DNA from 4 places in the Bacteroides caccae genome. Region 4 is predicted to be linked to each of the others. Evidence: riboswitches for the same ligand, from Rfam matches in the RefSeq annotation. Region 4 holds a riboswitch; each other region holds the start of a gene.
The links. A riboswitch is a leader RNA that binds a small molecule or an ion and turns the genes downstream of it on or off. The one in region 4 is predicted to bind cobalamin.
Positions count from the first base shown of each region.

Region 1: it holds a riboswitch for cobalamin, as region 4 does, so the genes downstream of both, accC (acetyl-CoA carboxylase biotin carboxylase subunit) here and CGC64_RS15745 (TonB-dependent receptor plug domain-containing protein) in region 4, are expected to answer to the same signal.
Region 2: it holds a riboswitch for cobalamin, as region 4 does, so the genes downstream of both, CGC64_RS18365 (TonB-dependent receptor plug domain-containing protein) here and CGC64_RS15745 (TonB-dependent receptor plug domain-containing protein) in region 4, are expected to answer to the same signal.
Region 3: it holds a riboswitch for cobalamin, as region 4 does, so the genes downstream of both, CGC64_RS17805 (anaerobic ribonucleoside triphosphate reductase) here and CGC64_RS15745 (TonB-dependent receptor plug domain-containing protein) in region 4, are expected to answer to the same signal.

Region 1 is NZ_CP022412.2:4,303,626-4,308,995, forward strand. Features, by position in the region: gene pncB (nicotinate phosphoribosyltransferase) at 388-1,554, shown strand; gene CGC64_RS17595 (N-acetyltransferase) at 1,556-2,326, opposite strand; gene CGC64_RS17605 (thioredoxin family protein) at 2,561-2,884, opposite strand; cobalamin riboswitch at 3,087-3,291, shown strand; gene accC (acetyl-CoA carboxylase biotin carboxylase subunit) at 3,427-4,938, shown strand; gene CGC64_RS17615 (acetyl-CoA carboxylase biotin carboxyl carrier protein subunit) at 4,958-5,370, shown strand, end outside.
Region 2 is NZ_CP022412.2:4,490,731-4,496,100, reverse strand. Features, by position in the region: gene CGC64_RS18375 (FecCD family ABC transporter permease) at 1-362, opposite strand, end outside; gene CGC64_RS18370 (ABC transporter substrate-binding protein) at 359-1,492, opposite strand; cobalamin riboswitch at 1,620-1,831, shown strand; gene CGC64_RS18365 (TonB-dependent receptor plug domain-containing protein) at 2,042-4,048, shown strand; gene CGC64_RS18360 (YncE family protein) at 4,045-5,205, shown strand; gene CGC64_RS18355 (PKD-like domain-containing protein) at 5,222-5,370, shown strand, end outside.
Region 3 is NZ_CP022412.2:4,360,425-4,365,794, forward strand. Features, by position in the region: gene CGC64_RS17790 (DUF3857 domain-containing protein) at 1-35, shown strand, start outside; gene trhA (PAQR family membrane homeostasis protein TrhA) at 95-745, shown strand; partial or broken gene CGC64_RS17800 (ribose-5-phosphate isomerase A) at 1,122-1,337, shown strand; cobalamin riboswitch at 1,586-1,772, shown strand; gene CGC64_RS17805 (anaerobic ribonucleoside triphosphate reductase) at 1,807-4,200, shown strand; gene nrdG (anaerobic ribonucleoside-triphosphate reductase activating protein) at 4,249-4,752, shown strand; gene CGC64_RS17815 (MFS transporter) at 4,915-5,370, shown strand, end outside.
Region 4 is NZ_CP022412.2:3,814,727-3,820,096, forward strand. Features, by position in the region: gene CGC64_RS15735 (sensor histidine kinase) at 1-1,224, shown strand, start outside; gene CGC64_RS15740 (DUF5106 domain-containing protein) at 1,845-2,783, shown strand; cobalamin riboswitch at 2,818-3,024, shown strand; gene CGC64_RS15745 (TonB-dependent receptor plug domain-containing protein) at 3,208-5,250, shown strand; gene CGC64_RS15750 (YncE family protein) at 5,268-5,370, shown strand, end outside.

The DNA.
Region 1 (5,370 bases), 490 kb from region 4:
ACATATCATTAAAAACATAATGATATATATCCAATAACAGGATTACATATATCATCAAAATTAAACTTTGCTGTGCCACACTTCTACCACCCCGTTGGCACAGTCGTGCCATGCCTATGTCACAGTTGTGACAGCACGTTGGCACTGTTGTGACAATGGGGTGGCACAAGCATAGCGTTTGACGGTATCCGAACAGCATATATTAATCTACATTATACTCATTATGAAAAAGCCAACATTCATCTTTATTCTGTTATCCTTCATCACAATGTATACCAACAGACAGATAACAAATATCATTAAAAGAAAGAAATATCGACAATCAAACAATAGTTTCGTTCAACAAATACTAACTTTACAACGTTTTTAATATAAAGAACGGACAGCATGATTGTTAGAACGCTACTGGATACAGATCTCTATAAGTTTACCACATCGTACGCTTATATCAAACTATTTCCCTATGCAATGGGGAAATTCAGCTTCCATGATAGAAATGAGACTGAATATACTGAAGAATTTCTGGAAAGACTTAAAAATGAAATTGATAAGCTAAGCCGATTGAGACTTACAGAAGAAGAACTGGAATACATGACACGAAATTGCCGGTTCCTTCCGAGAGTTTATTGGGAATGGCTGTCATCTTTCCGCTTTCATCCGGATAAAATCAAGATACATTTGGACGAAGCACATCATCTTCACATCGAAGTCAGTGATTTCCTCTATAAAGCTACCCTGTATGAAGTACCTTTACTTGCCATTGTATCCGAAATAAAGAACCAGTTCTTCGGCAATGTAGCCGATATGGACGAAATCTTATGCAAATTATCGGAGAAAGTGGAACTGTCCAATCAACATCGGTTACGTTTCTCGGAGTTCGGTACGCGGCGGAGATTTTCTGTCCATGTACAGGAAACGGTTATCAGAAAATTAAAAGAAACGGCGCAGTATTGCACAGGCACTTCCAACTGCTATTTTGCAATGAAGTACGACATGAAAATGATGGGTACTCACCCGCATGAGTGGTTCATGTTTCATGGAGCGCAATTCGGATATAAACACGCCAACTACATGGCACTCGAAAACTGGGTGAATGTTTATGACGGTGATTTGGGCATTGCCTTATCCGATACTTATACTTCCGGTATCTTCCTCAGCAATCTCAGCCGCAAACAGGCGAAACTGTTTGACGGTGTCCGCTGCGATTCCGGCAACGAATTCAGGTTTATAGACAGTCTGATATCCCGTTACAAAGAACTGGGAATTGACGCGACTACCAAGACTATCGTTTTCAGCAATGCCCTTGATTTCACAAAAGCACTGGAGATTCAGGAATATTGCAGGAACAAAATCCGCTGTTCCTTCGGCATCGGGACAAATCTCACCAATGATACCGGATTCGAACCTTCAAACATCGTTATGAAACTGACACAATGCAAGATGAACGTCAATCAGGAATGGCGGGAATGTATCAAGCTATCCGACGACGAAGGTAAACATACCGGTAGTCCGGAAGAAGTACAGGCATGTCTGTATGAATTGAGACTGAATTAGCTTATTTCCCTGCTATCGCTTTATCAAAACGGCTATCCATACAAGCACTGATATCCGTTGTGACAAACTTTCCTTCATAAAACAAGCTGAATATCGTAGCCGGAGTAGGTGCAGCCTGTACCTGCTCCATTGTCTCCAGTTTTATAATCGTCAAAGGAAGATTTCTTTTGGCAGCGGTTTCCTTTAAAGAACTCATCACATGAAATTCTGCAAACGGACAACGGTTGGAGAAATAAACAGTGATACCCTTTTTATCAGGGCACTCTCCTGTTCGTGCAGATTCATTAAACGTCGGATTCGGAGCATCAACATTCAATTTCTTCACTAACAGACTAAATCCAGTCGGAAGCTGTTCGCAAGCAACAAATCCTTGTCTCAACAGCCATTTGGTATCACTCATAAAATGAAACTTCTTTGTTCCTACCACAGTCACCAAACCGTCCTTGCCTTGCTGCAAGGCATCATCTATCGCAGTTTGGAGCAGAGCTTTCGCATACCCTTTTCCTTTATATTGCCCGGCTACCCAAAAGCAGTTTATCAACAGATAATTATCAGCCTTCACAGGAACCCATCCGTTTTCGGCCGGACCATATTCGATAAATACTTTCGCACGCTCATTCAAACGACGAAAAACATACCCGTTTTCAAATCGCCTCTTCAGCCATTCCTTTTTCAGGTTATAACTTTCCAGACATTTCTTATCCGAGAAAGCGCAGCAGATATGTTCTTTTTCTATATTGTCTTTGGTAAGCGTGATAAAGTCGATGTTCATGGTAACTTGTTTTTTTATTAAATCAATATTATTTAGTGGGAAGTGAGGTACGAACATAAAAAAAGGAGCAACGCCTTGCTCCAACCTTTGTTAACCTTAAATCTAATACTATGAAAAACACATTGCAAAGATACGGACTTTCCGGTTATCTGCAAATTATCCAAATAAAAAAGTATGTTTCATAACATGATTTAAAACTTTCTGAGAAATAGTACTTGTTTTATTAATACTTTTTCAAGATTTGAATCCCTTCACGGCTCTTTCCAGTCTTTCCAAAGTCAGTTCGCCGGATTGCCGCCAAAGTTGTTGTCCTTTTCTTAAAAGGATAAATGTAGGCGTTGCTTCGATGGTGTAGAAATCCGTAAGGGCAGTTTCCTGGTCTACATCTACTTCCACCACTTCGATCGTGCCTTCCATTAATTTCTTAAATTCCTCAACAACAGGTTTCATACGCTGGCAATGAGGACACCATGTTGCATAAAATTCCGCCATTACCCAATCGGCATTAGCCAGCTTCTCTTGATTCCGTTCTTCACGGGCTACTTTCTTCTCTTTCATAATTGATTACTGTTTGATTAATAATTGCTACTTCAACAATGCGAAAAGAAAGAAAGTTTAAAGGGTAAACAATAATACACACAGATTTAACTATTAAATCCACTTACATTTACCTTATTTCGTTTCTGATATCCGAACAAGCGTCCATTGCACAAAAAAGCAACTTTCGTGCAAAAAGAGAACACTCTATTCAAAATTTATTTATCTTTGCCGCCGAAATGGTTCGGAATCCGTAGCCAACGGACGACGATTAATAGGGAATCGGGTGCAAATCCCGAACAGTCCCGCTGCTGTGAAGCTCAGTTCAATGTCTTATAAATGAACTAATTTGACGCCACTGATGTTCTATCGGGAAGGCAAATAAGACAAGAGTCAGTCAGAAGACCTGCCACTTCACGTAAAACGTTCTTTCGCCTCGTGGATTAGGAGAAAGGACATCGTTTGTTAAGCCCCAAATCAGGAAAATACTGTGTTTTCATCAGGTGGAGTATGTCCGCAAGGTGGGAAGACACAAAATAAGTATGTACTTAATTTAGAAAAGTATGATAAAAAGAATCTTAGTAGCCAATCGCGGTGAGATAGCCGTGAGGGTGATGCGCTCCTGCCGGGAGATGGAAATAACGAGTATCGCGATATTTTCCGAGGCAGACCGGACTGCAAAGCATGTGCTCTACGCAGACGAAGCATATTGTGTAGGTCCCGCCGCATCTAAAGAGAGTTATCTGAATATAGAAAAAATCATCGAAGTGGCGAAAGCGAACCACGCAGACGCCATTCATCCGGGATATGGATTCCTGTCCGAGAATGCGGCTTTTGCACGACGCTGTCAGGAAGAAGGCATTATCTTTATCGGTCCCAATCCGGAAACAATGGAAGCAATGGGCGACAAGATTTCCGCCCGCATCAAAATGATTGAAGCCGGAGTGCCCGTTGTGCCCGGCACACAAGAAAACCTGAAAAGTGTGGAAGAAGCTGTGGAGCTTTGCAATAAAATCGGTTATCCGGTGATGCTGAAAGCCTCTATGGGTGGCGGTGGAAAAGGGATGCGCCTTATCCACAGCGCAGAAGAAGTGGAAGAGGCCTATACAACTGCCAAAAGCGAATCTCTTTCTTCTTTCGGTGACGATACGGTTTATCTGGAGAAGTTCGTGGAAGAGCCTCATCACATCGAGTTTCAGATTCTGGGTGACAAACACGGAAATGTAATTCACCTTTGCGAACGCGAATGTTCCGTGCAACGCCGCAATCAGAAGATTGTGGAAGAAACTCCTTCGGTTTTCGTCACTCCGGAATTGCGGAAAGATATGGGAGAAAAAGCGGTGGCTGCCGCCAAAGCCGTCAATTATATCGGTGCGGGAACGATCGAGTTTCTGGTAGACAAGCACCGCAACTATTACTTCCTCGAAATGAATACCCGCCTGCAAGTGGAACATCCCATTACGGAAGAAGTAATCGGTGTAGACCTCGTAAAAGAGCAGATTAAGGTAGCCGACGGACAGGTTCTCCAACTGAAACAGGAAGATATCAAACAGCGCGGACACGCTATCGAATGCCGTATCTGTGCCGAAGATACAGAAATGAATTTCATGCCGAGTCCGGGAATCATCAAGCAGATTACAGAACCGAACGGTATCGGAGTGCGTATCGACAGCTATGTGTACGAAGGATACGAGATTCCGATCTATTATGACCCGATGATTGGCAAACTGATTGTGTGGGCAACTAACCGCGAATATGCTATCGAACGGATGCGTCGCGTGCTTCATGAGTACAAGCTGACCGGAGTCAAGAATAATATCAGTTACCTGCGTGCTATTATGGATACGCCCGATTTCGTAGAAGGTCATTATGATACCGGATTCATCGCCAAGAACGGCGAACACCTGCATCAGTGTATCATGCGAACCAGCGAACGTGCCGAGAATATTGCACTGATTGCCGCCTACATGGATTATCTGATGAATCTTGAAGAGAACAGCGGCGACGCTACCGACAACCGTCCTATCAGCAAATGGAAAGAATTCGGATTGCATAAAGGCGTACTTCGTATCTAATTAAAAAAAGCAGTTAATTATGGAAATTCATATAGGTGACCGGGTGGCCGAAGTGGAACTGGTCAGCAAGGAAGATAATAAAGTGGTACTTACCATTGACGGAAAGCCGTTTGAAGCGGACGTGGTAATGGCAGAAAACGGAACCTGCAACATCCTTATGGACGGTCGCAGCGCAAACGCGCAGCTCATCCGCAAGGAGAACGGGAAAAGCTATAAAGTGAACACGCATTACAGCAGTTTCAATGTTGAAATCGTAGACAGCCAAGCGAAGTACCTGCGTATGCGCAAAAAAGGTGAGGACGAACAGAACGACCGCATCACTTCTCCCATGCCGGGAAAAGTAGTAAAAATTCCCGTAACGGCAGGACAGGAAGTAAAAGCGGGAGACACCGCTATCGTTATCGAAGCCATGAAGATGCAGAGCAACTATAA
Region 2 (5,370 bases), 680 kb from region 4:
GGAAATTCAGACCAGCCGAGCAGTGGAGCTCCCAGTATAAACAAGGCAACCCCTAATCCTGCACCGGAACTTACTCCCAGCAAATAGGGATCCGCCAATGGGTTTTGGAAAACTGTCTGCATCTGCAAACCGCTTACGGAGAGTGCCACGCCTATCAGTGCCGCCACTATTACCCGTATGAACCGGATAGAAAGAAGAATGTTACGTGTCATTTCATCACATTCGCCTCCGGTGAGCACAGCCCATACCTTGGAGACAGGGATATACGTGTCTCCGGTTGCCATATCTATGACTAGCAATAGCAGGGCGATTATGCCTAGCGCGATAAATAAAAGTGCAGTATGTTTGCGGGGTTGTTTCATTCCAGACGCCTGTAATAATAAAGTGAATCGGATACAAGCTCCGGATGAAAAATATGAATCAAGTCGCGTAACACAACATCGGGACGGACAACTGCCGATTCCCAATAATCGTTTCCGCCTGTCGGCGTCAACCGTAAGTTGTTGTTATAAACAGTCTTTTCGTTCACGGCTTTTGCGTCTGCGAATTTAGGGTTGACAGCTTTCAGCTCCTCAAGTGTAGTTGCCGAACCGACATTAATCCAGTAATCGGCTTTTTGTATCAGGCCATAGGCTGTTTCCAGTCCGATTGGGGTTGAACTGTTGGAACTGTTTTCTTTATAAATGTACTCTGCGCCTGCATCGGCAATCAGTCGTGCCATATAACTTTGGGTGGAAGGCATTACCCAACTGTCGTTCCATGGAGTGTTGAACATAACGGTAGGACGCTGGCTGACGGAATCCGTGAGGGCTTTCAGTGCGTAATAACGTTGGGGAATTTCCCGGAATATTTCTATTCCCTTTTCCCGTTTGTCTGTCAGTTCGGAAAGGACAATCATCCATTCGGCTTTGCCGAGCGGTGATTCTTCCAGATATTCCCCCATATATAGATAAGGTATGGAAAGTTCTTTCAGTTTGTCCGTTACAGCGGTTTGGGCGTCACCTATGCCATAGAGCAAGACTACGTCGGGCTTTAATCCAATCAGCAGTTCGTAGTTCATTTCAGGACCCATATCCTTGATTGAATCTTTGTGGGCAAGGATGTAGGGATTGGCGATATAATCAATGCCCGAAACTCCGACAATCCGGTTGACTTCTCCCAGTTCATCGAGCATGGCAACATAGGAAGAAGACATGCATACAATCTGTTTGGCTCCGGCAGGGATGACGGGACCGTTGAATCCGGCAGGCGCTTGCTCGCCGTTGCGTGTAACAAAATAAGACATTGTTACGTCGTTGGCGCCTTGCCACGGGTTGGTAATCTGTATAAGCGTACTGGCAGCGTTCTCAGCACCCAGGATTTTAAATCCCGAAGCGTATTCAGGGGTATATACATCTTGGTTGAATGCTTCCAGAGATGTCTTATTACGGGTGATACAGCTTGCCAAAAAGAGCAGGCAAAGTAACGTGATAGTCGGAGCAGGAGATTTCACTTTTATAAGATGTTTAATTAGAAAAAAATAATAGTGGGTCCTTTTGAACGGCAAAGATAGGACTTAATTATTAGTTTGTTTTTATTTTAGTTGGATTTTTCTTTCGATTTGTTCCTATTTGTGTATCTTTGTCCCCAGAAATTTTGGTGTCACTTTTCCGATTCTACGGAAAGAGTGGTGAAAAGGGAATCAGGTGTAAATCCTGAACAGACCCGCTGCTGTAAGCTCCGCCAAAAGTTTTCCTACAATACTCAAATCCACTGTTCCGCTTTGGAGGAATGGGAAGGGCGTTAGGAAAATGGAGTAAGTCAGAAGACCTGCCAAAATTGAATTCTTGAAACTTTCCGGGATTAGAGTTTGAAGAGTGCAGTTTTTTATTCAAAATACATCTTTGATTGGTGATGTGAAGTTTCAGGAAGGAGGAATATGCCTTTTTGAGTGTTCCATTATGCGGGGAGAAGCACGTGTATATGTTTGAGTGTATGGAAAATTGCATCCTCACTGTAACCCTATGAAAGTTTATTATTTTAATTAATAAACAGGAGGATTATGTTCGGGCAGATTTATTTTAGGGTATTGGGGATAGGATGCTTTTTGAGTATGGCTTTATTGTCGTCAGCACAAAGCAAACTGGACAGTTTGCATCATCTTAATGAAGTAGTGGTTACTGCCAGAATTAATAAGGAGGTAATTCCGGTGCAATCTTTATCAGGGGATAAGTTGGAGAAACTGGCTGCACATTCGGTAGCGGACGCTATACGTTATTTTTCCGGAGTACAAATAAAAGATTATGGTGGAATAGGCGGGTTGAAGACCGTTAATATCCGAAGTATGGGAACGAATCATGTGGGAGTGTTTTATGACGGTATTGAACTGGGTAATGCGCAGAATGGAGTGATTGATTTGGGACGTTTCTCTTTGGATAATATGGAAGCTGTCACTTTATATAATGGTCAGAAAAGTGCCATTTTCCAACCGGCGAAAGATTTTGGTTCTGCAGGTTCTATTTATCTCCAGTCGAGAACACCCGTTTTTCGGGAGGATAGGGCTTATCATGTGAAAGCGACTTTTAAGACGGGCTCTTTCGGAGTTGTCAATCCTTCTTTGCTTTGGGAACAGAAACTGAGTGAGAATGTGAGTGCGTCACTTAGTACTGAATATATGTATACAACCGGAAAGTATAAATTTACTTATGCGGTGGATGGAGGATATGATACTACGGCAGTACGCCGTAATGGGGATGTCAATGCATTGCGTGCTGAGGGCGGCTTATATGGCAAGATCAAAAGTGGTTACTGGCGTACGAAAGCTTATTTTTATAATTCAGAACGTGGATATCCCGGTGCTGTTGTGCGGAATCGTTTCTCACATGAGGATCGCCAATGGGATACAAATTTCTTTTTCCAATCTTCTTTCAAAAAAGATTTCGGTGATGTGTACAGTCTGTTGTTGAATGCCAAATACGCGTATGATTATCTGCATTATCTGGCAGATCCCCAAAAGGAGGAGGCTACCATGTATGTAAATAATACATATCGCCAACAGGAAGTTTACTTGTCAATGGCTAACAGGGTTACTCTTTTTCCTTTTTGGGATATAAATATTTCAGCGGACTACCAATGGAATAAGCTGAACGCTAATTTGACAGATTTTCCTTATCCCCGGAGAAATACGGCGCTGGTAGCGGCAGCTACCTCTTTACATTTTGAGCGTTTTAAGTTGCAGGCCAGTGTCTTGGGAACTTTTGTAAATGAGAACGTTGCTTCAGATACTACTTCGGCCGGGAATAAAATGGAATTTACTCCTACCGTTATCACTTCCTATAAACCTTTCAAGAATATTGATTTAAGTCTGCGTGCTTTTTACAAACGGATATTTCGTATGCCGACTTTGAACGATTTGTATTATACATTTATAGGGAATATAAAGCTGAAACCTGAGTATACTAATCAGTATAACGTAGGATTCACTTATCAGAAATTATCTTCCGGAACCTGGCTGCAAGCACTGAATGTGCAATTGGATGCGTATTATAATGAGGTGGAAAATAAAATAATAGCTACTCCTACCAATAATTTCTTTCGTTGGACAATGATTAATATGGGACTTGTTAAAATAAAAGGAGTGGATGTCGTTTTGCAAGGACTTTGGAAGTTTGGTAACGATTGGGTATTTGACAGCCGGTTATCATATACGTATCAGAAAGCACAGGATTTTACTGATAAGTCGGATAAAGATACGTATGGGGGACAAATATCGTATATTCCCTGGCATAGTGGCTCGGCTATATTAAATGCCGGATATAAATCATGGGAATTGAATTATAGCTTTATATATACGGGAGAGCGCTATGACGTTTCGGCCAATACTCCGGAGAATTATCGTCTTCCTTGGTATACAAGTGATTTTTCTTTGGCAAAGAAATTCAGTTGGAGAAAGTATGATTTCAAGTTGACCTTGGAAGTAAACAATATTTTTAATCAACAATATGAGGTGGTGAGGTCTTATCCGATGCCCGGAACTAACTTTAAATTCATTTTAAACTTAACGATATGATTGTGAATAATATTCTTTCGCGTGTCTTGCTTGGTATATTAACAGGCTGTTGTTTGCTGGCTTGTCGGGGCGAGCTTCCGGTTCTACCTTCTGACGAGATAGATGTTGGCAAGGATCCTTTAGGGGGCGTCAGTATTAAAGGAATGTATCTTCTCAATGAAGGAAATATGGGAAGTAATAAGTGTACGCTTGATTTTTATGACAGCACTACCGGTAAGTATCATCGTAATATTTATGCCGAGCGGAATCCGTCCGTAGTGAAAGAACTGGGGGATGTTGGAAATGATTTGCAGATTTATGGAGATAAGCTGTATGCCGTAATCAATTGCTCGAATTTTATAGAGGTGATGGATGTGGAAACGGCACAACATCTGGGGCAAATAAATGTGACAAATTGCCGGTATATCACTTTTAATGATGGAAAGGCTTATGTAAGTTCTTATGCAGGCCCTGTCGGAATAGATCCCAATGCGCGTCCGGGAAAAGTGGTTGAAGTGGATACGACAAGTTTGGCTGTAACCCGTGAAGTGGTAGTCGGCTATCAACCGGAAGAAATGGTAATAAAAGATGGAAAACTTTATGTTGCCAATTCCGGCGGTTATCGTTTTCCGGACTATGACCGGACGGTATCGGTGATTGACTTGAAGACTTTTCAAGTTATTAAAACAATTGATGTAGCTATAAATCTTCACCGTATGAAACTGGATAGATACGGCCGTATATATGTGAGTTCGAGAGGAGATTATTATGGAACGGGATCGGATGTTTTTATTATAGATACTCAGACAGATCGTGTGACAGGAAATTTGGGAATTGCTGCCAGTGAAATGTGTTTGAGTGGAGATTCGATTTACATGACAAGTGTAGAATGGAGTTATGTGACGGAAAGTAATACTATTACTTACGCCCTCTATGACGTGAAACAAAATAAAATAGTATCCCGCAATTTTATTACTGATGGAACTGAAACAGAAATAACAATTCCGTATGGGATAGCTGTAAATCCCGAGACCAAAGAAATATTTGTAACGGATGCAAAAAGTTATGTTGTACCCGGTTATCTCTACTGTTTCAGTCCTGAAGGAAAGAAAAGATGGAAAGTCAGGGCGGGGGATATACCGGCTCATTTTGCTTTTACAACGAAAACATTTCAATAACTAATAATGAATAAAAATGGACAGGAAAATTTTAAGACTAGCATTAGTCATTGCAGTTTCTTTGTTTGTAGGAACTGTATTCACAGGATGTAATGATGGAGAAGATGCTTCGGAGCCTTACCTACTGAAAAAGGAAGACATCCGTGTGTCGCAACCGGAGGGTGG
Region 3 (5,370 bases), 550 kb from region 4:
AGTACAATGGAAAAATCATATTAAAAAAAGAATAAGATGACTACTTACAGAAAATAAAGTATCTTTGTAACTTCAACAAAGTACGTAAGAAACATTGAAAAACAAAAGATACAGCAACGGAGAAGAATGGGCAAACACGCTCAGTCACGGAGCAGGCATACTGCTTGGAGTTATCGCAGGTTACTTCCTGCTAGTGAAAGCAACCGAAAATGCCGAACCGCAATGGGCAGTGGCTTGTATTTCTGTTTATTTGACAGGAATGCTTTCATCCTATATCAGTTCTACGTGGTATCACGGTACGCGTCCGGGCAAAACGAAAGAGCTACTCCGCAAATTCGACCACGGAGCCATTTATCTTCACATAGCGGGCACATACACACCCTTCACATTACTCGTTTTGCGTCAGGCAGGCGGTTGGGGCTGGGGTATTTTCGCCTTCGTCTGGCTGTCGGCTATCGCCGGTTTCATTTTGAGTTTCAAAAAGCTGAAAGAACACAGTAATCTGGAAACGTGCTGTTATGTGGCCATGGGAGCCAGTATTTTGGTCGCTATGAAGCCTTTAATGGATCATCTGGCATTGCTGAATGCCACCCCGGCTTTCTGGTGGCTGATAGGAGGAGGCGTATCTTATATTACAGGTGCCGTATTCTATTCATTGCGCAAGCCTTATATGCACGCCACCTTTCATCTGTTCTGCTTGGGAGGAAGTATCGGGCACATCATAGCTATCTGGCTGATATTATAGAGGGAGACATAACGATTGTAGACATACAGACAAAAAAAAGGCTATCTATCCCAGACAGCCAATCTTTTTTGTTAACCTTAAATCTAATACTATGAAAAACACATTGCAAAGATACGGACTTTCTGCATATCTCCAAATTTTCAAGGCAAAGTAGGGCATCTTATAACATGGTTTAATAGAATACAGGTAACCGTTAACAATTAACGGAATTAAATTTAAAAATTAACTAAAAAGGCAGAAGACAGTTATTCGATTATCAAAAAGCAAGATTGAACCAAACATCCTCATCCGGTTGTTATACATATTTAAAATCATCGAGAATGTAAGATCATGAACCGGGAAAAATCATCTGATAAAGAATCTGCAATGGTCGGATTCAATTATCAACCGGGAAGCGAAAGAACGTATAGCATGCGAAATTGCGACCATGGCGAAAGATGGACCGGTTCTTACCGAAAACGGCAACTTTATCCCTGATACTCGTTTTCATTACATTGACTCTTCTTTGGAGGAACAAGTGAAGGCAATCACCGGAGCGATTGAGAGCGAGCTGTTCATCGGATATGATGTAGAAATAATAACGGCAGAATAAGACAAAGAAGATATTTTTTATTTTTGTACGGAACATAAGAAAATAATTTCGCACCTTTGCAGCCCAAATAAAGGAAAACACACCGAATCATGTCCGGTTTCGAGAAAAGAAACAGGCAAAAAGAGAACACTTCACGAGTTAAATTCAGAAAAAAGTTTTCCAAAACGGAAAAGTTTCTGTATCAGTAAGAAAGAAAAGTTTCCCGAAATTTAATGTTAAAAGGTAACCGGGATATTAGATTATCACTTATCTTTGTATCCGGTTTCGGAACTAAAAAGAGGTTTAGTCAATGAGGGAACGCTGTGCAAATCGGCGACAGTACCCGCTGCTGTAATTCTCTGTGAATCCGCACACTATGTCACTGCATCGGCTGATGTGGGAAGGCGTTGCGAGGGAGAGATAAGTCAGAAGACCTGCCGGAACAAATCAACCATATTATTAATGTCTAACACTTTCGGGAGTTAAAGTTATGAACTACGCGGAAATTTGTATCATCAAACGTGATGGTAAAAGAGAAGATTTCTCTATCAGCAAGATTAAGAATGCAATCAGCAAGGCATTCAGTGCGACAGGCATTCAGGATGAACAGCAATTAATTGCTGATATCACGATGAATGTAATCAGCCAGTTTGCCACCCCTACGATTACCGTAGAGGAAATCCAGGACTTAGTAGAAAAAGCATTGATGAAGGTACGGCCGGAGGTCGCCAAAAAGTACATCATCTACCGTGAATGGCGGAATACGGAACGAGACAAGAAAACCCAGATGAAGCACGTCATGGATGGTATTGTCGCTATCGACAAGAACGATGTAAACCTAAGCAACGCCAATATGAGCAGCCATACACCTGCCGGACAGATGATGACGTTTGCATCGGAAGTAACCAAAGATTATACTTATAAATACCTGTTGCCGAAGCGTTTTGCCGAAGCTCACCAACTGGGAGACATTCATATTCATGACTTGGATTATTATCCGACAAAAACGACGACTTGTATCCAATATGACATGGATGATTTGTTCGAACGCGGTTTCCGTACCAAAAACGGCAGTATCCGCACCCCACAAAGCATTCAAAGTTATGCAACTCTGGCTACGATCATCTTCCAGACAAACCAGAACGAGCAGCACGGCGGACAGGCAATTCCCGCCTTCGACTTTTTCATGGCAAAGGGTGTGGCCAAGTCATTCCGCAAGCATTTATCTTCTTTCATCAATTTCTATGTGGCCATGGAAAACGGTATACAGGCCGATGAAAAAGCGATCCGCACACTGATTAAAGAATATCTGCCGTCTATCCAATCCGGTGAACGGGAACGGGAAACGTTACGCATCGCCCTGATAGCCCTGCAAATCAATATTGACAAAGAGCACTTGGCACGCATCATAGAGAAGGCATACCAACAGACACGGAAAGATACGCATCAGGCAATGGAAGGATTTATACACAACCTGAACACGATGCATTCCCGTGGTGGTAACCAGGTGGTATTCAGCTCTATCAACTACGGCACGGATACTTCCGCTGAAGGCCGCATGGTGATTGAGGAGCTACTGAAGGCCACGATTGAAGGGTTGGGAACCCGTGGTGAAGTACCCGTATTCCCGATTCAGATCTTCAAAGTGAAAGACGGAGTTTCTTATTCGGAAAAGGACTATGAGAAGGCTATGAAAATGGAAAGCATCGAAGAGGCCATGAAAGCAACTTACGAAGCTCCTAATTTCGACCTGCTGCTGAAAGCCTGCCAGACGACATCGAAAGCTCTTTTTCCAAATTTCATGTTCCTCGATACTCCTTTCAACAAGAACGAAAAATGGAAAGCAGACGACCCGAAACGTTATATTTACGAGCTGGCAACAATGGGTTGCCGCACTCGTGTGTTTGAAAACGTAGCCGGAGAGAAATCGTCTTTAGGACGCGGCAACCTTTCATTCACAACACTAAATATGCCCCGACTGGCTATCGAAGCTCGTATCAAAGCTGAAAATCTGATAGAGGACGAACGCAACAAAGACGCTATCGAACAGAAAGCAAAGGAGATTTTCATGGAATCGGTACGTAACACGGCTACTTTAGTGGCCGACCAGCTTTACGAACGTTATCAATATCAGCGTACAGCCCTTGCACGCCAGTTCCCCTTTATGATGGGAAATGATGTATGGAAAGGCGGCGGCACACTGAACCCAAACGAACAGGTAGGTGACGTGCTGCGTAGCGGTACGCTGGGAATCGGATTCATCGGCGGGCACAACGCAATGGTTGCTCTCTACGGAGAAGGCCACGGGCATAGCCAAAAGGCATGGGACACATTGTACGAGGCCGTAACGGAAATGAACAAGGTAGCGGATGAATATAAAGCGAAATATAACCTGAACTATTCTGTACTGGCTACTCCCGCCGAAGGTCTTTCCGGACGTTTCACCAAAATGGACCGCCGGAAATTCGGTAAAATTCCGGGAGTAACGGACAGGGACTATTATGTCAACTCATTCCACGTAGACGTGAAAGAGCCTATCAGTATTGTTGAAAAAATCAAATGCGAAGCTCCTTTCCACGCTATTACCCGTGGCGGACACATCACATATGTGGAACTGGACGGAGAAGCACAGAAAAATGTACGTGCCATTGCCAAAATAGTAAAGGTGATGCACGACGAGGGTATCGGTTACGGCTCTATCAATCATCCGGTAGACACCTGCCATAACTGCGGCTACAAAGGGGTGATTTTCGACAAATGCCCCGTATGCCAGAGTGAAAGCATTCTCCGGATGCGCCGCATCACCGGCTACCTGACAGGTGACTTAAGTTCGTGGAACTCCGCTAAACGGGCGGAAGAAAAAGACCGCGTAAAACACTTGTAAAAATTGAGAGTTGAGAACTTTACTTATATTTTCATATCCTAATTTACAATGACAACTCTTGACTCTCAACTTTCAACTCTCCGCTTGTTAGGAACTTATCCGGAAACAATCGTTGACGGTGAGGGGATACGGTATTCCATTTATCTTGCCGGATGTTCCCATCACTGTCCCGGTTGTCATAACCCGGAAAGTTGGAATCCGAACGCAGGTGAAGAACTTACGGAAGAAAAGATACAATCGATTATCCGGGAAATCAAAGCGAATCCTTTACTGGATGGAGTCACTTTCTCCGGGGGGGATCCCTTGTTCTACCCGGAAGAATTTCTGGCGCTTGTCAAAAGAGTGAAAGAGGAAACAGGAATGAATATATGGTGTTACACAGGATATACGTATGAAGAAATCCGGGAACAACCCCGACTGAATGCGGTTCTTCCTTATATAAACGTATTGGTAGACGGACGTTTCGAACAGGATCTTTTCTCTCCTTATCTGGAATTTCGTGGAAGTAGTAATCAACGAATCCTAAAATTATCAGACCGTTTTCAACCATAAAAACAGACGGTTGCCGGCACTAAAGACAAAGTCTCCCCGGCATCCCGGACAGCACCACCGGCTGCACTAAAAAAACTTATTTTTTTAAGAAAACGAAAACACGTAAAGCGCTGTTTTGTTTACTTTTACAGAAAAAAGAAAATTCTACAAGAATAAGTTTTTATGATACAATCAGTAAATCCTGCTCCAACGGACGAAACCGACGGACTACCAATGCCCAGACGTATCTGGGCGGTAATCTCCGTCGGATTCGCTCTTTGTATGTCAGTATTGGACGTTAACATTATTAACATCGTACTCCCCACCCTTTCGCACGATTTCGGGACTTCCCCCGCCGTGACTACCTGGATTATCAACGGTTACCAGTTGGCAATCGTTGTTTCTCTATTGTCTTTTTCCGCTTTGGGGGAGATTATCGGTTATCGAAAAGTATATCTTTCGGGGATTGGGTTATTCTGTATCACTTCACTGATTTGCGCCCTGTCCGATTCATTCTGGACATTGACGATCGCCCGCATTTTTCAAGGATTCAGCGCTTCGGCTATTACAAGTGTGAACACGGCGCAGTTACGATATATTTATCCGAAAAGCCAGCTCGGACGCGGAATGGGAATTAAT
Region 4 (5,370 bases):
TTCTATAAATTCACCAATAAGCTGGGAACTTCGATCAGCCAACTCCGCGAGTTTGCCATGCGTGCCGACCGGAATGAGCCTATCGAAATGGCGATGCAGTCAGCCTTTCCGCACAACGAACTGGGAGAAATTTCACAGCATATCATTCAGATCTACAAACGTCTGCACGAAACGAAAGAAGCACTCTATATCGAACGTGAAAAACTGATTACCCATCTTCAGATTTCGCACGAGGGACTAGGGATATTCACGAAAGACAAAAAGGAGATTCTGGTCAACAATCTCTTTACCCAATACAGCAATCTGATTTCCGACTCTAACCTGGAAACGACGGAAGAGGTCTTTGCAATCAGTGAGCTGAAAGAGATTATCCATTTTATAAACAAGAACCAGCAACAACGTTCGCTCAGTAAAGATGAGAAGCGGATGTCTATTACTATTAATAAGAACGGACGGACATTTATCGTAGAATGTATTATCTTCCAAGATGCCAGTTTCGAGATTTCTATCAACGATGTCACTCAGGAAGAAGAACAGGTGCGCCTGAAACGCCAACTGACGCAGAACATTGCCCACGAATTGAAAACACCTGTCAGCAGTATCCAAGGGTATCTGGAAACAATCGTCAACAATGATAATATTTCACGGGAGAAAATGAACACTTTCCTTGAACGTTGTTATGCACAAAGTAATCGTCTGAGCCGGCTGTTGCGTGACATATCTGTATTGACGCGCATGGACGAAGCCGCCAACATGATCGACATGGAACGGGTGGACATCAGTGTATTGGTAGGTAACATCATCAACGAAGTTGCTTTGGAATTGGAAGAAAAACATATCACTATCGTCGACTCATTAAAGAAGGGAATACAGATCAAGGGTAATTACTCCCTGCTCTACTCCATTTTCCGCAATTTAATGGATAATGCGATTGCTTACGCCGGAACGAATATTCAAATCAACATCAACTGTTTCCGTGAGGACGAGAACTTCTACTATTTCAGTTTCTCCGATACGGGCGTAGGCGTACCGGCCGAACACCTGAACCGTTTATTCGAGCGTTTCTACCGGGTAGATAAAGGTCGCTCACGCAAACTGGGCGGTACCGGTTTGGGGCTGGCTATCGTAAAAAATGCCGTGATTATTCATGGCGGCAATATCTCCGCCAAAAGCAGTCAAAGCGGTGGACTGGAATTCGTGTTTACACTGGGGAAAGAGAAATAATCTTTCTCCGGCAGATATAGATTATTACTCGTCTCATTCGAGTCTGCTTACACGTTCCGAAAAAATTACCGGAGAAAGACTTCAATTATTATTACCATAAAAATACAAATCTCGAGACTTAGAATAAGCGTTATATAAAAAAACGAACATTCCACTACATAAACGTTCTTATCGTTATTAATAAATTCAATGATCGTTTATTATAAACGTCCCCTCCGTTTATTATAAACTTTAAAATAAAAATTCATAGAAAAACATCCGAAATAATACAACAAAAAAGGCTGCGAACCTTATAAAATTCGCAGCCTTTAGCCAGTATTGATCGCCCTTCCCCTCATCAAAAAAGGAGGAGACAATCTATATTTGTTGTAAAATTACACCACTTTCTACTTTTATTCCATACTTTTTCATTCTTCTGTTATTGATTTCACGTTCTCTGTCTACAAATATACAACATAAAAAAGCATTTGTCAAGTCCCTCCGACGAAATTATAGTTAACTGATAACTTCAAATAATATCCTGCCGAACAAAAAAAGAAGAATGTTTTGAATAAAATAAAAAGGGAGTTATCTTTGCCTGCAACTTGAAAAATAATCAGATAAATGTAGAACAGCAAGTCATGAAAACAAACTTAAATATCCTTCCCATTCTCTGCTTCCTCCTCCTTTGGTCCTGCAAAAGCGGGAATGCTTCAAGCCAGACTAAAAACGAAGTGTCACAGGACACTATCAAGACTTTCACGCTGCCCGCTATCCCTCAAATAATGGTAGCACCGGAACAACGTGCCGAGTTCTTAGTAAAGCACTACTGGGATAATGTGAACTTCGCCGACACCAACTACATTCATCATCCGGAAATAACCGAACAGGCGTGGGTGGATTACTGCGACATTCTGAATCATGTCCCCCTCAAAACCGCACAGGAAGCTATACGCAAAACGATCGACCGCACAAACGTAGACAAGAAAGTATTCGCCTACATCACCGATTTAGCGGATAAATACTTATATGACCCCAACTCTCCGATGCGTAACGAGGAATTTTATATTCCCGTATTGGAAGCAATGGCAGCCTCTCCCGTATTGGAAGAGATAGAAAAAGTACGCCCCAAGGCACGGTTGGAATTAGCTCAAAAGAACCGCATAGGCACCAAAGCTATAAACTTCACCTATACCCTTGCTTCCGGCGCTCAAGGCTCCCTCTATCAGCTTAATGCCGATTATCTTCTGCTATTTATCAATAATCCCGGTTGCCACGCTTGTACGGAGACAATCGAAGGTTTAAAGCAAGCCCCTATCATCAGCCAACTCATAAAGGAGAAGAAGCTGATCGTCCTTTCTATCTACCCCGATGAAGAGTTGGATGACTGGCGCAAACATCTGAATGAATTTCCCAAAGAATGGATTAACGGATATGATAAGAAATTCACAATCAAAGAGAAACAACTGTATGACCTGAAAGCGATCCCTACTTTATACCTATTAAATAAAGAGAAAACCGTATTGTTGAAAGATGCTACCACACAAGCGATTGAAGAATACCTGATGATACATCAATAATCTTCTTCTTTCTTGCATAAAACAAATAAACTATCTATCTTTGTCGCGCATCGGTTTGCAACTCTCACATACGAGGGAAGCGATTAAAAGGGAATCAGGTGTAAATCCTGAACAGTCCCGCTGCTGTAAGTTCCACACATTACGTTGCGAGCAACCTACTTTTAGCCACTGGAAAGAAACTTCCGGGAAGGCGCCCGCAACAGGAACAAGTCAGAAGACCTGCCGTGCAACCAATTTCACTGCTTTCGAGGAAAAAGCGTTGAGTCTAATGAACCGGACAATTCGTCTATCATTTCATTCATCACTCTGATTCAGAGAAAGTATGTTTAAATTAATAAACTCTGCCAAAGTTTATTTAGCGTGTCCGGTCGAAGGGATTTCGCCCGGACACTTTTAAAATGTGAAAACAGCCAGAAAATCAAGGATGAGATATGTGACGTTTTATATGAGTATCTGTGCAGCATTCTGCTGCCAATTTCTATCCATACCGCTTTTTGCACAACAGCAGAAAGTGGATACAACGCATACCTATTTTATTCCGGAGGTTACCGTTTCTGATATTTACCAGACCCGTGAGGTCCGTTCTACTGCACCTCTACAACTATTTTCCAAAGAAGCCCTGAAGAATCTGCACGCCTTGCAAGTGTCCGATGCGGTGAAGCATTTTGCCGGTGTGACTGTAAAAGACTACGGAGGCATAGGAGGTCTGAAAACTGTCTCCATACGCAGTTTGGGAGCACAGCACACCGCCGTAGGCTATGACGGAATTGCCATAACGGACTGTCAGACGGGACAGATCGACATCGGCCGTTTCTCACTTGATAATGTAGATCAACTTTCGTTGAGCAACGGGCAGAGTGACAATATCTTCCAACCGGCACGTTTCTTCGCTTCTGCAGGAATATTGGACATACAGACGCTCACTCCCCGCTTTGAGAAAGGGAAACGAACTAATATAAGCGCTGCTTTCAAAACCGGTTCGTGGGGACTTGTCAATCCCTCTATCTTATTGGAACAACAACTCAGCCCCCAATGGACAGTTTCGGCGAACGGTGAATGGATGTCGTCAGACGGACAATATCCGTACACGCTACGTTATGGAAACGCAGCAGACGACCTGACTTCACGTGAAAAACGGAAGAACACGGATGTCGAAACGTTCCGTGCCGAAGCCGGGCTTTACGGCAACTTCTCCGACAAAGAGCAATGGCGGCTAAAAGCTTACTACTTCCAGTCTTCCAGGGGATTGCCGAAAGCGACCACGCTATATAACGACTTTTCCGCACAGCACCTCTGGGACAAAAATACATTTATACAAAGCCAATATAAAAAGGAATTCAGCCGGCAATGGGTATTCCGGACTTCTGCCAAATGGAACTGGAGTTACCAGCATTATCTGGACCCTGCTATCAAAAACAATGAAGGCAAAACAGAGAACAGCTATTACCAGCAGGAATACTATCTTTCCGCCTCCGTGTTATACAGGCTGCTGAACAATCTTTCGTTTTCATTATCTACCGACGGCAGTATCAACACGATGAATGCCAACATGGCAGACTTTGCACATCCCACACGCTATTCGTGGTTGACAGCCATTGCCGGAAAATACGTCAACGAATGGTTCACTCTATCTGTTTCCGCCTTGGCAACCGTTATCAACGAGCAGGCCGACAAGGGAGGAAGCGCAGGCAATCACCGCAAATTAACTCCTTACGTCAGCGCCACATTCAAGCCTTTCCGGAATGAAGAATTTCGTGTCCGTTTCTTCTACAAAGATATTTTCCGTTTGCCTAGTTTCAATGATTTATATTATCAGGAAGTGGGTAACAGCAAATTGAAACCCGAAAATGCCCGTCAATACAATATCGGTTTGACGTATAGCAGAAATGTATGTACATTCCTGCCCTACCTGTCGGCAACCGTTGACGCATATTATAACAAAGTGACGGACAAAATCATTGCTTACCCGACCAAGAACCTTGCTGTGTGGAGCATGAGGAATTTGGGCAGTGTAGAGATCAAAGGTATTGACGCCACAGGAAGCCTATCGCTCCAACCCCGGGAAAGTATCCGTATCAATTTTTCCGGGAACTATACTTATCAACGGGCATTAGATGTCACAACTCCGGACGCCAGCTCGAACAAATCGACTTATAAACATCAGATAGCCTACACCCCCCGCGTCTCCGCTTCGGGACAAGCGGGCATCGAAACACCCTGGATAGATTTATCTTATTCGTTCCTCTTTTCGGGAAAACGTTATGCGTTGGGACAGAACATTCCCGAAAACCGGTTGGCCAGTTACAGCGATCACAGTATTTCAGCCGGCCGAGACTTCCGGATAAGAAAAGTTACAACGTCTCTTAGCGTAGAGGTTTTGAATCTGCTGGATAAAAATTACGAGATTGTTCAGTTCTTCCCCATGCCCGGCCGTTCAGTCAGGGCAACATTGAAGATAAGATATTAATATTATAAAAGGATATTATGGACGTGAAAAGGAAATTGACATATATATTCCGGCTCTGTCTGCCGCTGCTATTATTACTCAACGCTTGCGATGATATGGAGGACAAGCCCTTCACCTCAT